Regions from separate parts of the Subdoligranulum sp. APC924/74 genome, predicted to be linked through region 1. Evidence: riboswitches for the same ligand, from Rfam matches in the RefSeq annotation. Region 1 holds a riboswitch; the other holds the start of a gene.
What was found. A riboswitch is a leader RNA that binds a small molecule or an ion and turns the genes downstream of it on or off. The one in region 1 is predicted to bind thiamine pyrophosphate.

Region 1 (7,763 bases):
CAGCGGTTTCGCATACGGCTTTCAGCTTGGCCTTTTCCGGCATGGCCTGGGTGCAGGCAAACACTTTTGTGGAAAGGTAAAAGTCTTTTTTATCGTCCAGCGCCACCTTTTTTTCAATCAGGCGAATGGTCAGGTTGGCGCGGTCGATCAGCGCGGCTTCGTCCGCCTTGCTGTTGCCAGGCAGCAGGGTGCGCTGCGGCGCAATGGTGCTGCACTGGCCGTTGCCCATCACGTTGGTTACATGGGTAAAGCCGGGGCGGTAGTTCAGTTTAAGCACCGCATAAAACGGCACACCATCCGCAGCGCAGTCCACCACGGCCAGGTCACCGGAGGGGATGCCCTGATATTGCAGCAGCTGTTCAAAAATCACACCCGCAATACGGCGCGAAAGGTCAATAAAGTCATCGTTGTGCTGCATCTCCTGCAAAAAGGGGGAATCCGGCAGAAAGCGGCAGTTTTTGCTGTCATCGCTGGCAAATGCCTTTTCAATGCAGACGGAAAAATATTCATAAAGGTCAGCATCCAGCTCCATCGGCCGGTCCGAAAGCACCGGTTCCGATGCGCCGGCATCCAGAATATGTAAAATGACCTGATTGATTTTGACATCCATGGGGGCAGCTCCTTTGGTTTGAATTGGACTATCAGTATAGCATATTTTGCCGAAGTTGGACAGGGCAATTTTTGCCTTCCCGCATAAGGGACCATAGCGGCGGGAATCATGATGGGTAGAAAGAAGGGATGCAGAATGAGTACCCGTATCACCCATCAGGCGGATGGCACCGCCCGCGGCCAAACGCAGCAGAACACCGCCAACAGCATTATTGACCTGCGCAAACAGCCCGCCCACACACCCAAGCAGGCCGAGCCCGCCAAGCCGGACTGCTGCGGCCAGCCGCCGGTGCCCGCCCGCCAGAAAAACGCGCGGGAATACCTGGCCGGGCGCAGCCCCGGCGTGATGCAGAGTTACGCCCCCAACGCCGCCGCCAGCCCCGTGGAGGGCTGGGTGGAGGATGACGAAACGGTGCACCGCCTGGCACATTGGAGGGAGGAAGCGATTTATTGAGTGCAGGGTTTGCGGCAAGGCCCGGCAGCGGGACGATGCTAGCATCGTCCCCTACAAATCATTTGCGGCTTTTATCACAATCGGCAAGGTTTCTCTGCGGCGGGATGAGGGCATCCCGCCCTACAGGGATAAAATACCATTTGGCGTGTATACGAAAAAAGCAGAGCTTTTGACAGCTCTGCTTTTGCATTTTATGGGGATTTCTTATTTTATGCCTTGCTCTTGTTCTTTTCCACGCACAGCCCCCACACCACGGTGATGAACATGGTGATGAGCATATCCGGCAGGGTATTGCCCAGCACAAAGTCAATGTTCATCAAGATGCGGTAGATCACAAAGCCCACCAGCCAGATGATCATGCGGGAAGCGGAAAGCTCCTTGGCGGAAACATCCGAATGCAGGATAAAAGCATCGGCAATCTGCACGGCGATCATCGGGGCAAACACAGAGCCGATGAGGTACAGGAAATCGGTGATATCATCCATGGGGAAAATAATCGCGCCCACGGTGCCAATGACGGTCACGATCAAAGCGACCTGCTTGCCCTTGAACTTGGGGGCGATGGTCTCGGCAGAGATACCGGCGCTCCAAGCATCCAGGAAGGTGGTGGTGACGGTAGAGAACACCACGATCAGCAGGCCGACCACTCCAAGGCCAGCCTGCAGCAGGATCTGGGCGATATCGCTCTGGCCGGTATAGATGGCAGCGCCCATGCCAATGAGGTACATCCAGCAGGAAACAACACCGTAAGTAACAGTGCTGGCCAGGGTAGCGGCAAAGGGCTTTTCGGCTTCGCGGGTGTAATCGCTGATGAGCGGCAGCCAGGACAGCGGCATGGCAACGGCCAGCTCCACGGCAGCGCCAAAGCTGAGGGAATCATCCTGCGCGGTCATGATACCGTTGCCGCCAAAGAAGATGACCTTGCACATGACAAGGGTCAGCACGAACAGCAACACCATAACCACCTGGTTGATGCGGCCCAAGTCGGTCAGGCCGATCAGAATCCAGACCAGGATCAATGCGCCGATAACAAGGCACCACAGCCAGGCACCCACACCGGCAATGCCGTTTGCCGCCAGCGCGCCGTCATAAATCATGATGGCTGTCCAGCCGACCAGCTGCAGCACGTTGAGGGCGGCAAACCACAGGCTGCCTTTTTTGCCAAAGCTGAGCTTGGAGGTTTCCATGGCGGAAAGCCCGGTGCGCCCGCCGATGAGACCGGCAAAGAACATCATGGTGCAGCCGATCAGATGGCCCAGCAGGATTGCGGCAAAGCCCTTGGCCATGCCGAGGGGGGCAAAGTAAGTGCCGGTCAGGATCTCAGCAATGGAAACACCAGCGCCGAACCAGATCAGGCTGTTTTGGAATACAGAAGTCTTTTTCATGCTTCGGCCTCCTTGCTCCACTCGTTATCCAATGCAAAGGCGTGGTTCATGGGGCCGGAGCCATGGCCCAGGTCCAGCATGGCGGCCAATGCGCCGGAAATATACGCCTTGGCGCGGCGCACAGCGGTTTCCAGATCATAGCCCTTTGCCAGGTTGGAGGCAATGGCGCTGGACAGGGTGCAGCCGGTGCCGTGGGTGTTGGGGTTATCAATGCGCTGGCCGTTGAACCAGGCGGCGCTGCCATCGGTCAGCACCAGCAGGTCGTTGGCATCGTTCAGGTTATGCCCGCCCTTGCACAGCACATTGCAGCCAAATTTCTGGCTGATCTCTTTAGCGGCGTTTTCCATATCGGCAGCCGTCTTAATGCTGTGGCCGCACAGGATCTCCGCTTCGGGGATGTTGGGGGTAATGACTTCCGCCAGGGGCAAAAGCTCAGTTTCCAGCGCGGTAACTGCGTCCGGTTCCAGCAGGGCTGCGCCGGAGGTTGCCACCATCACGGGGTCCACCACGATATGCTTTGCGCCGTACTGCCGCAGCTTTTGGGCGATCACGCGGATCAGCTCCTGAGAGCTGACCATACCGATCTTGACAGCATCCGGGTAGATATCCGTAAACACGGCATCCAGCTGCTGCGCTAAAAATTCCGGCGTTGAATTCAGGATGCCGGTCACCCCAGTGGTGTTCTGGGCGGTCAGGGCGGTGATGGCGCTCATGGCAAACACGCCGTTCATCGTCATGGTTTTGATGTCGGCCTGAATTCCGGCGCCGCCGCTGGAGTCACTGCCAGCGATTGTCAATGCTGTTCTCATGTTTTTCCTCCTGTTGCCCGTATCGGGCGTGGTTCAGCATCAGGTAAAAATATCCGCCGTGCAAGGTGGTGCCCCCAATGCACAGCGCACCAACAGCGATAGGATGTATCGAACACCCCAAAGCTGCAAGGTCATATTATAACTGCCCGGCCAGGCGGTACAGTTCCCGGCTGGCAGCGCAGGGGTCGGCCTGGGCAAAAATGGCGCTGACAACGGCCACACCGGCCAGCCCCCTGCCCTGCAGCTGCAGCAGGTTGGCGGCGTCAATGCCGCCGATGGCTACAACGGGGATGTTGACCGCCGCCGTTACCGCGCGCATGGTTTCAGCAGTAACAGGGTGGGCGTCCAGCTTGGTGCCGGTCACAAAGGCCGCGCCGCAGCCAAGGTAGTCCGCGCCGTCGGCCTGGGCGGCCAGCGCTTCGGCAGCGTTATGGGCCGATACGCCCAAAATCTTATCCGACCCCAGCAGGGCGCGGGCGCGCTTAGCGGCCATATCGCTCTGGCCCACATGCACGCCGTCCGCCCCGGCTGCCAAAGCAATCTCGACATTATCATCAATCACAAACGGCACATGACGGAAGTGGCACAGGGCGGACAGTTCCTCGGCTTCGGCCAGCAGGTCGTGTTCGTCCAGGCATTTTTCCCGCAGCTGCACAAAGGTTGCCCCGCCGTCAATGGCCTGGGCCACTACATCGGCAAGGCGGCGGCCGTTCAGCCAGGTGCGGTCGGTCACAGCGTACAGGCGCAGCTGCTGCGGCAGAACTTTCATAAACAAAACCTCCAAAAAAGGCAAAACAAAAACGGGCGCGCCGGAAAAAGGCGCACCCGTTTTGTACACGAATGTTGCATTCTCCCTACGTTGGCATTACCCACATCAGGTTCATCGGGTCGGAACCGATTGTTCCCTCTCAGCCATAGTGGCTCCCCATAACGGGTACTATCATACCCCTTTTTGCGGATAAAAACAAGACCTTGACAAAATTCCCGTAAGTGTTTATGATGGGTAACGAAATCAGGGGAGCCTTTTTGGCTGAGAGGAAGCGCTGCTTCGACCCTTAATACCTGATGTGGACCATGCCACCGTAGGAAGACTTTCAACTGTTTTGTTTTGTCTTTTTTGCAGGGGCTCCGCGTTGGGCCCCTGCTTTTTTGTATCATATCAGGGCCGACCCGTTGGGCCGCCTTAGGGGAAAGGAAGGAAAACAGGCATTGTGCCCGAAGCTGCGGGGGAGCGCCCGGAGCTTTGTGATTCAGCGATGGGAAGCCGTGTTCCGGCGTGAGAGGAAGCCAGCAAGCTTCGACCGAACAGCGGGGAGAAGTGTTTGCCCGCTGCGCCCGTACAAGGCGGCTGACGGCAGATGCCTGCGGCAGCCTTCCGCTTTTTTGTTATATTGAAAAAGGAGTACTCGATATGAAAAAGTCCAATACCAAAAAGCTGGCTCTGGCCGGTGTTCTGTGTGCCGTTGCTGTTGTTGGCAGCATGTTTTCTTTCCCTGTATTTGGCAGCAAGTGCGCGCCGGTGCAGCACATGGTCAATGTACTGTGCGCCGTTCTGCTGGGGCCCTGGTACGGCGTTGGTGCCGCATTTGTGGCCAGCCTGCTGCGCAACCTGCTGGGCCTTGGCAGCCTGATGGCGTTCCCCGGCAGCATGTGCGGCGCTTTGCTGTGCGGCATTGTCTACCACAAAACCCACAAGCTTCTGCCCACTTTGATTGGTGAGGTGTTCGGCACCGGCATCATCGGCGGTTTGCTGGCATGGCCGGTTGCCATCTTGTTTATGGGCAAGGCCGCCGGTGACATTGCGTTCTATGCCTACATTGTGCCGTTCCTGGTTTCCACCGTGGGTGGTTCCATCATTGCCGGCATCATCCTGTTTGCACTGGAAAAGAACGGCACCCTGAAATCCATGCAGAACGCCCTGAACAAGTAACACGAGGTTTGTATTTATGTCCGTATCCGCACCGCTGGCTGCCATCCGGGCGCAGCACCCGCTTCTGCACTGCATTTCCAACATTGTTTCTGCCAACGACTGCGCCAACCTGGCGCTAGCCATCGGGGCAAGCCCCATCATGGCCCAGGCCCCGCAGGAAATGGCCGACATTGCCGCTTTGGCCAGCGCCGTTGTGCTGAACACCGGCACCCCGGACGAAGCCAAGTTCACCGCCGCCCGCACCGCCGGTGCCACGGCAAACCGCCGCAGCATCCCTGTCGTGCTGGACCCGGTGGGCGTGGGCGCAAGCCCCTGGCGGCTGGCAAACATCCAGAGCCTTTTGCAGCAGGTGCAGCCCGCCATTGTGCGGGTGAACGCCGGGGAGGCCGCCGCCCTGCTGGGCCTTGGCGGCAGCGAGCACGGGGTAGACAGTCTGACCGCCCCCAAAGCGCCCGCCGGGCTGGCCGCAGCGTTGGCGCAAAAGCTGGGGTGTGTGGTGCTGCTTTCCGGCACCGAGGACCTGATTGCCGATGGTCAGCAGCTCTGCACCGTGCGCGGCGGCAGCGACCGGATGCGCACCGTGACGGGGGCCGGGTGTATGCTTTCCGTTTTGTGTGGGGCGTTTGCCGCCGTACAGCCGGGGGATGCCTTTACCGCTGCCGTGCAGGCCGCACGGTTCTGGAAATCCTGCGCCGAGCAGGCTGAGGACCATGCCGCCGGGGCGGGCAGCTTCCGCGTGGCGCTGTTTGACGCGGCGGGCAGCATGACGGATGAAGTATTTGCCGGGGAATAATTTTTATGGTGGCAACTTAGTTGTACAAGTGCGTTTTTTCCCCCCGTACCCTGCTAGTGACTGATAAAACCATTGCCTTCTTTGTAGGGGCGGGGTCACTGACCCCGCTGCTCCCCTGCCCTAACACAAACAAAAATCAGCAAGGCCCGATACCGGGGTGAATCTCACCGCACGGTATCGGGCCTTGCTCTATATTGCTCTATATTTTATGTATTACTTCCCCGTTTGCCTGCTTTACCCAATCAGGCCGCTGTTCTTGACAGCCTGGACGGCTTCGGTGATTTTTTCCACCGGCAGGGTCAGGGCAAAACGGACGTAGCCTTCACCGGACGGACCAAAGCTGGAGCCGGGGGTGCAGATCACGCCGGCTTTTTCAATCATTTCCATGCAGAACTCCATGCTGGTGCCGTGCCCCTGCGGGACCGGTGCCCAGACGAACATGGAGCCATGGCTGTCCGGCACATCCCAGCCGATGGAGCGGAAGCCCCCGCACAGGGCGTCGCGGCGGCGCTGGTATTCGGCACACTGGGCCTTGATGGGCTCCAGCGGGCCTGTCATAGCGGCAATGGCGGCTTTCTGCTCCGGGATGAACTTGCCGAAATCGATCTGGGTGTGCAGCTTCTTGCATGCGGCAATCACATCGCGGCGGCCCACCAAAAAGCTGATGCGCGCGCCGGTCACGTTGAAGCTCTTGCTCAGGGAGAAGAACTCGACTGCGCAGGTCTCGGCGCCGGGAATGTTGAAGATGCTGTGGCCCACGGCACCATCAAAGATGATATCGCTGTAGGCGTTATCATGGATGAGCAGAATCTTATGTGCATTGCAGAAATCCACGATTTCCTGGTACAGCTCCGGGCTGCCCACGCTGCCCACCGGGTTGGCCGGCAGGGATACGATCATCATCTTGGCCTTATCAGCCACATCGTCGGGGATCTCCTTCACATTGGGCAGGAAGTTATGCTCTTTGGTCAGATGATAGTAGTACGGCACACCGCCGCCCAGCTTGACGCCGGTAATGAACACCGGGTAGCAGGGGTCCGGCAGCAGCACCACATCGCCGTCGTTCAGCAGGGCAAGGCCCATGTGGCCCATGCCGTCCTGGCTGCCGTTAAAGCTCATGATCTGGTCCGGGGTTATGCCGTCCACATCAAAGCGGCGCTTGTAATAAGCGCACACGGTATTCAGCAGTTCCGGCAGGTCCCGCAGGGAATACTTCCAGTTTTCGCTCACCATGGCGGCATCGCACAATGCCTGCTTGATGTGCGGCATCGGCTCAAAGTCCGGGGTACCGACCGAAAGATTGTACAACTTTTTGCCCTGTGCTTCCAGGGCCACCTTTTTATCATTCAGGGCGGCAAAAATTTCCGCGCCGAACAGGTCCAGCCGTTTTGAAAATTCCACTTCAAATGCCATGATTTTCTATCTCCTCTCCCAAGCCTGGGGTTATCCTCTATCCGGCAATACCAAATCATTCTAAGGCAATACCGCATAATTCCCGCCTGACGGCTTAAGCACCACTTCGGCGGCTGCGGCACGGCATCTGCGTTGCCAAAATGCTCGATAAGACATCCAGTATTATCTGCGCTTTTGGCTTAGCATCTGCCGCACCTCGCTCGCCGTATCGGCACTTAGAATTATGCGGTATTGCCCTAAGCGCCGATACAGCGGGAATCATCTGGTATTGCTCTATCTCACTTTGCACGCTGAGCGCACAAATAGGCATCAATATCAAAGTCCAGCAGCTGCGTATCCTTTTTTAAGTACAGCGGGTGGTGCGGCTGGC
Region 2 (7,763 bases), on a different contig from region 1:
TGCCTAAAGAAAGCACTGTGCAGAAAAGCCGCAGCAGCGGCGTACAGGGAGCAAAACAAAAAATCCGGACGCTTTTTGGCAAGCGCCCGGATTTTCAACAAGTTCAGCGGTTATCGTGGATAACTTTGCCCTTTTGCACCACGGCAAGGATGTTCAGGTCATCATCGGCCAGAACCACGTTGCCATAGCGCCCGGCGGCCAAAGAGCCATAATCAGCATCAACGCCAATGCTCCGGGCCGGGTTTTCGGTCGCGGCGCGCACCGCGCTTTCCAGCGGAACGCCCATCTCGCACACAGCACGGCGCATGCAGTCATACAGGCAGGTAGCGCTGCCGGCGATGGTATCGGGGTGTTCGGTCAGGGTGGCGCGGGGGCCGCGCACCGTAACGGCCTGGCCGCCCAGGCTATAAGCGCCGTCCGGCAGCCCGCAGGCCATCATGCTGTCCGCAATCAGGATCACATGGTCATCCCCGAAGGTGTTAAAGGTAAAGCGCACCACAGCGGGGTGAATGTGAACATTATCGGTGATCAGCTCCACATCGGCACCGTCTTCCAGCGCGGCAATAATGGGGCCGGGGGCGCGGTGGGTGATGCCGGGCATGGCGTTATACAGGTGGGTCATGTGGCTGGCACCGGCGGCAAACGCAGCCTTGGCGGTATCATAATCCGTGCAGGTGTGGGCAATCGAGATGCACACCTCGTTGTGGCAGTCACGGATAAAATCCAGATTGCCGGGTTCTTCCGGGGCAACGTCCACCAGCTTGATCAACCCGCCGCTGCGTGCCTGCAGCCGGCGGAACATGGCGGCATCGGCCCCCTGCACATACTTGGGGTTCTGTGCGCCGATCTTTTTGGGGCTGATGTAAGGGCCTTCCATGTTGATGCCGACCAAGTCAGCACCCTGACCGTTCTTGTGGGCGGCGGCCACATCCATAATGCCGTTCAAAATCTCCTCGCTGAACGTCATGGTGGCGGGGCAGATGGCCAACACGCCTTTGCTGGCCTCAAAATCGGCAATGGCCTGCAAGCCGGCTTCATCGGCATCGCAGAAATCATGCCCGACAGCACCGTGGAAATGAATATCCACCAAACCGGGCAGAGCATAGGCACCGTTGGCATCCAGAACTTCCTCGCCCTCCAGCGGGGGCGCACCAAAGGCAATGCGGCCATCCCGGATGGTCAGATCCCCTGTTTTGAAGGTATGTTCCGGCGTATAAATTTTTGCATTTTTGATAATCATTGAGAAATTTCCTCTTATCAGTTATGCAGTAAGGGCTTGAGCGATACGCTTAGTCCAGCTTGGAAGCAGCTTCGGCATCCAGCACCAGGGTGAAATCCGGGTGCATCTGCAGGATGGAAGCGGGAACTTCCGGCGTGACGGGGCCGAAGAAAGCTTTCTTAATGATGTCAGCCTTGCCAACGCCGTTGGCAACCATCAGAACCTTGCGGGCCTGCATGATGGTTTTGATGCCCATGGTGTAGGCTTCTTTCGGGACCAGATCTTCGTTGTTGTCAAAGAAGCGCTTGTTGGCCTCAATGGTCTCTTTGGTCAGGTGGACACAGTGGGTGCCAAGCTCAAAAGCGGCACCCGGCTCGTTAAAGCCAATGTGGCCATCGTGGCCAATGCCCAGCAGCTGCAGATCCACGCCGCCCAGATGCTGGATGATTTCATCATAGTGGGAGCACTCGGCAGCAGCATCCATGTTGGTGCCGGCAGGCATATGGATGGCTTCGGGGCGGATGTTGACCAGGTCAAACAGGTTACGGTGCATGAAGGACCAGTAGCTTTCGGGATGCTCGCGGGGCAGACCGCGGTATTCGTCCAGGTTGACGGTGTTTACTTCCGCAAAATCAAGGTCGCCCTTGTTGTACCATTCAACCAGCTGTTTGTAGGTGCCAACGGGGGTGCCGCCGGTTGCCAGGCCCAGCACGCAGTTGGGCTTCATGATGACCTGTGCCGAGATGATATTGGCCGCTTTGCGGGACATATCATAATAATCTTTTGCACGAATAATTTTCATGGGGAACATCTCCTTATTCTTTTTTTGTGCGCGGACAGCCATTACCTATAGTATAGCACAAACACCACAAAGAAACTAGAGATTGTAGAAAAAAGAGAGAAAAAACAAAGAAATATTTTAGGAAAATATAACAAAAAATCCTGGCTCCGGAAGCCGGAACCAGGATGGGGAACGCTGCCTTACAGCAGCTTTTGCAGTTCTTCGTAAACAAAGCGGACCTGCGTGCCAAGAATGACCTGGCAGGCCGTGGGGGTGGAGCGGATCACACCGGAAGCTCCGGCGGATTTGAGTGCCTTTTCGTCCACCTTAGCACCGTCTTTCAGCTGGAAGCGCAGCCGTGTGGCGCAGCAGCTGGCTTTTTGCACATTGGCCTTACCGCCCAGCGCAGCCAGAATGTTGGCGGCAATGCCGGCATGGTCAAGGTCGGCTTTTACCACACCCTCGTTTTCCGCCTCTTTCTTTTTTTGCAGCGCGGCCTTGCTGGTGGAGCGCGCCACAAAGAAGCAGATAACCGCGGCCACAGCCAGCAGCACGGGGATCACGATCCAAACCTTGGGGGCGGCGGGGGCAAGGGCAACGCCGCCGGCAATCACGGCGGCGCACAAAATCAGGGCCAGCACCAAAAAAGCAGGCGACCGGCAGATGCGTTGGAATGAGTTCATGTTACAAAGTACCTCCTTGGGTAGTGTATTTTTGCCGCTGCGGCAAACCCGCAGGAGGCATTTATAGTTCTGATTTTAACATAATCAAGCAAGAAAAGAAAGAGTTAAACGCCAGCTTTTGCCCACCAAAACAAAAAAGCCGCAGGCAGGGCCATGGCGGCCAGCCTGCGGCGTGGAACAAAGGAACCAGAACCCTTGCCCTTGCTGTTACTTAAATTACAGCATCTTCTTCAGTTCATCGAACACGAACTGAACCTGAGGCCCGATGACAACCTGGCAGGAAGTCTTGGACGGGCGGATGACACCGGCAGCACCGGCAGCCTTGACAGCCTTTTCATTCACAGCGGAAGAATCTTTCACTTCAAGGCGCAGGCGGGTTGCGCAGTAGTCAGCACCGGTAATGTTCTCCTTGCCGCCGACAGCAGCCAGAACACCGGTAGCAATCGCAGTGTAGTTGTTGTTGGAAAGCTTGATGTTCTTTTCGCTTTCTTCCACATCGTCGTCCTCACGGCCGGGGGTCTTGAGGTCAAACTTGGTGATAGCGAAGTAGAAGACAAAGTAGAACACAAGAAAAGCGGCAATGCCCAGAGGAATGATCATCCAAGTCTTGGCAGCTGCGGGCAGGGAAGCGGAGAAAACCAGGTCCGTTGCGCCTGCGGAGAAGCAGAAGCCAGCGCGGAAACCGGAGTAGTAGGTGATGATGGTGAAAATGCCGTACAGAGCAGCATAAACAACATACAGGGGGAAGCACAGGAACATGAAGCCGAACTCAAACGGCTCGGTAACGCCGCAGACGAAAGCGCAGATAGCGGCGGAAACAACCAGACCGATAGCAGCCTTCTTGTTCTTTGCGGTGCGGACCATAGCCAGTGCAGCGCCGGGGATACCGAACATCATGCAGGGGAAGAAGCCGGACATGTACATGCCAAGGTCCCAGCCCACGTCAGCACTGGTCTCGCCAGCCCAGAAGTGTTTCAGGTCGCCCAGGCCGATGGTGTCAAACCAGAACACGTTGTTCAAAGCGTGGTGCAGGCCGGTGGGGATGAGCAGACGGTTCAGGAAAGCATAGATACCTGCGCCGATGCCGCTCAAGCCGGCAATGCCGTTGCCCAGAGCAACCAGAATGCCGAAGATAACGGGCCAGACGAACAGCAGGATAACAGAAGTCACGATGGAAACCAAAGCGGTCATGATAGCAACGCTGCGCTTGCCGCTGAAGAATGCCAGCCAGTCAGGCAGCTTGGTGCTCTTGAACTTGTTGTAGCAGGTGGCGCCGATGACAGCAGCCAGGATGCCGATGAAGGAGTTGCCGGCGATCTTGCTGAAAGCAATGTAATCAACGGTGCCTTCTTCCAGGGTGGAACCAACAGCAGCGCGGATGGTGCCCACAACACCGGGGCTGAGCAGCTGCTGCATCATCAAAAAGCTGACCAGACCAGCCAGACCAGCGGTGCCGTCATGGTCGTCTGCCAGGCCGACAGCTGCGCCGATGGCGAACAGCCAAGCCATGTTATCGATCAGAGCGCCGCCAGCCTTGACCAGCAGGAAGCCGACCGTGTAAGCAGCACCGGTAGTAGGACCTTCAGCACCCATAACGGCGGGAGCCAGAGCGTAGCCAATACCCATCAGAATACCACAGACGGGCAGCGCGGCAACGGGCAGCATCAACGCCTTGCCGAGCTTTTGCAGCCATTTCATCATAAGATACATTCCTCCTAATACGGACGTATTTTGCCGGGGTGAAGCTAATGCCCCCGGTGGGGATTGCAAAACCGCTCTGGTTAGCAAAATTCCCGTTCATGCAGTGGTAAATAGGAACATTGTTTGCGGTGTAACAATCTGTTAAATCTATTTTAACATATTTTCAATAAATTGCAAATGTATTTTGTCAAAATAGCACAATGCCGAAAAAACAAAGGTGACTTTGGTTATATTGCTAAAAATATAACGCATTTTGACCGAAACTTGAAAGAAAGACAGGTGCCCCGGCGCTTTAACGAAACAAAGAGATAGATAAAGATAACATAAAGTGAGCGTTTTTTGCTAAAATATTGCAACAAAAATACATTTGAAAAAACTGTACAAAAACGCATTTCTGTAATAGTTAGCAGCTGAAACGGGCAGCTGCTGGTGCAGGGCAAAAAACGTGCGGTGCGGCTGGCGGGCGGGGCGGAAAATGTGATGTCTGCCATGGTAAAACTTTTGTGCAGCAGGTACGGGCAAATCAAGAAAAAAGGAAATAAAAAATCCTGGGACGCCGTAAAAACGGCACCCCAGGCAAACGGAGTTGAAAATGGCAAAATCAGTTGTTGGCGCTGAACAGCTGGGGCGCAGCCTTGTACAGCAGCACCACGGCAATGGTGGTCATAATACCTTCCGGCAGCATGTAGGAGCCGTTGTAAGTCAGGCTGTAGATCCACGCGGGCAGACCATCGCTCAGGTTGCCCCAGATCAGCACGCCGGACAAAAAGCTGCACAGGAAACGCAGCACGCACACGGCGGCGGAGCCCACGGCCACGCCGACCAGCTTGTTTTTGAACGGCTTGGCAAACACGCAGGCAAGCCCCAGAAAGGAGAAGGCCAGCACATAATCCAGCAGGATCATGCCCACCAAAGGCAGCAGGCCGGGCGCCGGGGGCGCATAAAAGCCCAGCAGCATCTGCAGCAGGCTGTTCACAAAGCCGGTGAACAGGCCCCACTTGACCCCGTGGCGGAAGGATACCAGAATGAACGGCACCATGCTGAACAGCGTGATGGAGCCGCCGTTGGGCAGCTCATAGATTTTGATGTTGGCCAGGATGGTGCCCAGCGCAATCATCAGGGCGCATTCTACCATAATGCGCGTTTTGGTGTAAGAGGATGACATATACATACCACTCCTGAAAAATAGTACATAAAAACAAGAAAAGCGCCCGCAGGTACAGCGGGCGCCAAAAGCGTTGTGAGCAGTATATAACCACAGCAAAACTTCCTACGCCGGCATTACCCGGATCAGGTATAGGGTGCTCAAAACACAGTTGCTTTGATCTCAGCCGGAGATGCCCTCCAGCGCCCCTGTTCTTATGTCCGGTTCCCAGTATAGCAGGAAATGCCGATTTGTCAAGGCGGAAAACTACTCGATCTGCCAAATTCCGCCGCTTAACGGTGCAAGGTCCAGCGCCAGCCATCCGTTGGCAATGGGGCGGGGAGCATTATCCACCCAGCCCGCGGCAAACAGCGGCAGGGCACAGCTGCCCCAGCCCGGCTTTAGCCCAAACCCCTGTACAGCCTGTGTGCCGGTGTTCAGGGCGCACAAAAGTGTTTCACAGCCGGCCTGCAACGTAAAGCCCAGCACGCCGGTGCTTGCATCCTGCGCGGTCCAGGCAAAGCTTTGGGGCGCATACAGCGCCGGGTGTGCCAGGCAGAAAGCATTCAGCGCCTTACTGTAATCAGCCAGGGCGCGGTGCCCGGCGTCCGCCAGCATAGCCCAGTTCGGCTCCCGGCCATCGGTAAAGGCATCCGGCTGGCCGAACTCCACCCCCGCAAACAGCAGGCTTTTGCCGGGGCGGGCGGCCTGTAATAACAGCAGCAGCCGCATCTGGGCCAGCTTTTCTTCTACATTGCCATACAGGCGGGTGAAAATGCTGGCGGGGTGGTTTTCATCGTGGCTCAGCGCGTTGATGCCCTGCACCGTGCCAAAGGGGCCAAAGCTGCCGCACAACTGCCGGAACAGAGCGCTGCGCCCGCCGAACGGCGCGGCAAAATAGGCCAGCGTATCCTGTGTCCAGCCGATCTCCCACACATAGTCAAAGCCCAGCCCGCCGCTGGCGGTATCGGAGGTGGCGTTCATGGAACCGGCGCTGTCCTCTGCCACCAGCATGCAGCCGGGGAACCGCGCGTGCAGCCCGGCTGTCAGCGTTTTGAAAAACTCTGCTGCCTGCCAGCCGTTGGGGCAGTGGTACAGCGCGTTGCCGATGGCATCCACCCGCAGGCCGTCGCACCGGCACACCTGCAGCCAGAACGCCGCCGAACTGAGCAGAAAGCTGCGCACCGGCGGGCTGGCCAGATCAAAGTTCAGGCTGCCCCAGTCGCTGGGGCCGGATTCAAATAAAGGCGCACCGTCAAAACAGGCCAGGCGGTCGGCATCCGGCGCAAAATGGACCGGCACAAAATCCATCAGCACGGCAATGCCTGCGGCGTGCAGGGCATCCACCAGCGCGGCAAAGCCTGCAAACCCGCCAATGCGCTGGGTGGGGGCAAAATACCCGCACCCCTGGTAGCCCCAGCTGCCGTCAAACGGGTATTCTGCCAGCGGCAAAAACTCCACATGGGTGTAGTGGTGCTCCACAAGATAGGGTACCAGACTTTTTGCCAGCTCCGGCCCGGTGTAATAGCGGCCGTCCCAATGGCGGTGCCAGCTGGCGGCGTGCAGTTCGTAAATCAGAACGGGAGCATCCCGGCGGGCACCGCGCAGCAAGGGAGCGGCGAACGGGTAATTCGGCTCCGCCAGGCGGGAAGCCGTGCCGGGCAGAGCTTCAAACGCAAAGGCAAACGGGTCTGCCCGCAGCTGCCAGCTGCCGTCCGGCCCCTGAATGTTATACTTGTACAGCTGCCCAAGCTGCGCCTGGGGCACCCGCCCGCGCCACAGGCCGTCCTCACAAAAGGTGAGCTCGGCGGCGGAATAGAGATCCCAGCCGTTCCAGTCACCCAGCAGCTGCACGCGGCGGGCGTGCGGCGCCCACAGGGTAAACAGCCAGCCGCGCCCCGGCCCCGCCGGGTGGGAACCCAGCAGGCGGTAAGCGTCAAAGCTGATGCCGCAGAAAAACTCTTCCACATCCGGCCGCATCGCTCTGCCCCCTTACCCTGCAAAATTGAACGTGTGTTAAATAAACTTATTATAACATAGGCACGGCCCTTGCGCAAACAGGGGGCGGCCCGTATAATAAAATGGTGTGTCTGAAACGTCGAAAATATCGTCTATTTCTACAAATATGGCGGGATTTTGTGTTAAGGCAGTACCGCATAATTCCCGCCTTACGGCTTAAGCACCGCTCCGGCGGCTGCGGAACGGCATCTGCGTTGCCAAAATGCTCGATAATAC

Region 2: it holds a riboswitch for thiamine pyrophosphate, as region 1 does, so the genes downstream of both, thiT (energy-coupled thiamine transporter ThiT) here and thiE (thiamine phosphate synthase) in region 1, are expected to answer to the same signal.

Annotation. Positions count from the first base shown of each region.
Region 1 covers NZ_PSQF01000098.1:659-8,421, forward strand. Annotated here, with positions in the region: gene C4885_RS13970 (nucleoid-associated protein) at 1-610, opposite strand, end outside; gene C4885_RS16550 (hypothetical protein) at 746-1,063, shown strand; gene cytX (putative hydroxymethylpyrimidine transporter CytX) at 1,273-2,448, opposite strand; gene thiD (bifunctional hydroxymethylpyrimidine kinase/phosphomethylpyrimidine kinase) at 2,445-3,257, opposite strand; gene thiE (thiamine phosphate synthase) at 3,394-4,026, opposite strand; TPP riboswitch at 4,092-4,195, opposite strand; TPP riboswitch at 4,262-4,363, shown strand; gene thiW (energy coupling factor transporter S component ThiW) at 4,669-5,187, shown strand; gene thiM (hydroxyethylthiazole kinase) at 5,204-5,980, shown strand; gene C4885_RS14000 (pyridoxal phosphate-dependent aminotransferase) at 6,215-7,393, opposite strand; gene C4885_RS14005 (DUF1643 domain-containing protein) at 7,672-7,763, opposite strand, start outside.
Region 2 covers NZ_PSQF01000079.1:3,635-11,397, forward strand. Annotated here, with positions in the region: gene nagA (N-acetylglucosamine-6-phosphate deacetylase) at 104-1,240, opposite strand; gene nagB (glucosamine-6-phosphate deaminase) at 1,290-2,021, opposite strand; gene C4885_RS13050 (PTS transporter subunit EIIB) at 2,201-2,683, opposite strand; gene C4885_RS13055 (PTS transporter subunit EIIC) at 2,900-4,384, opposite strand; gene thiT (energy-coupled thiamine transporter ThiT) at 4,986-5,549, opposite strand; TPP riboswitch at 5,635-5,749, opposite strand; gene C4885_RS13070 (1,4-alpha-glucan branching enzyme) at 5,796-7,508, opposite strand.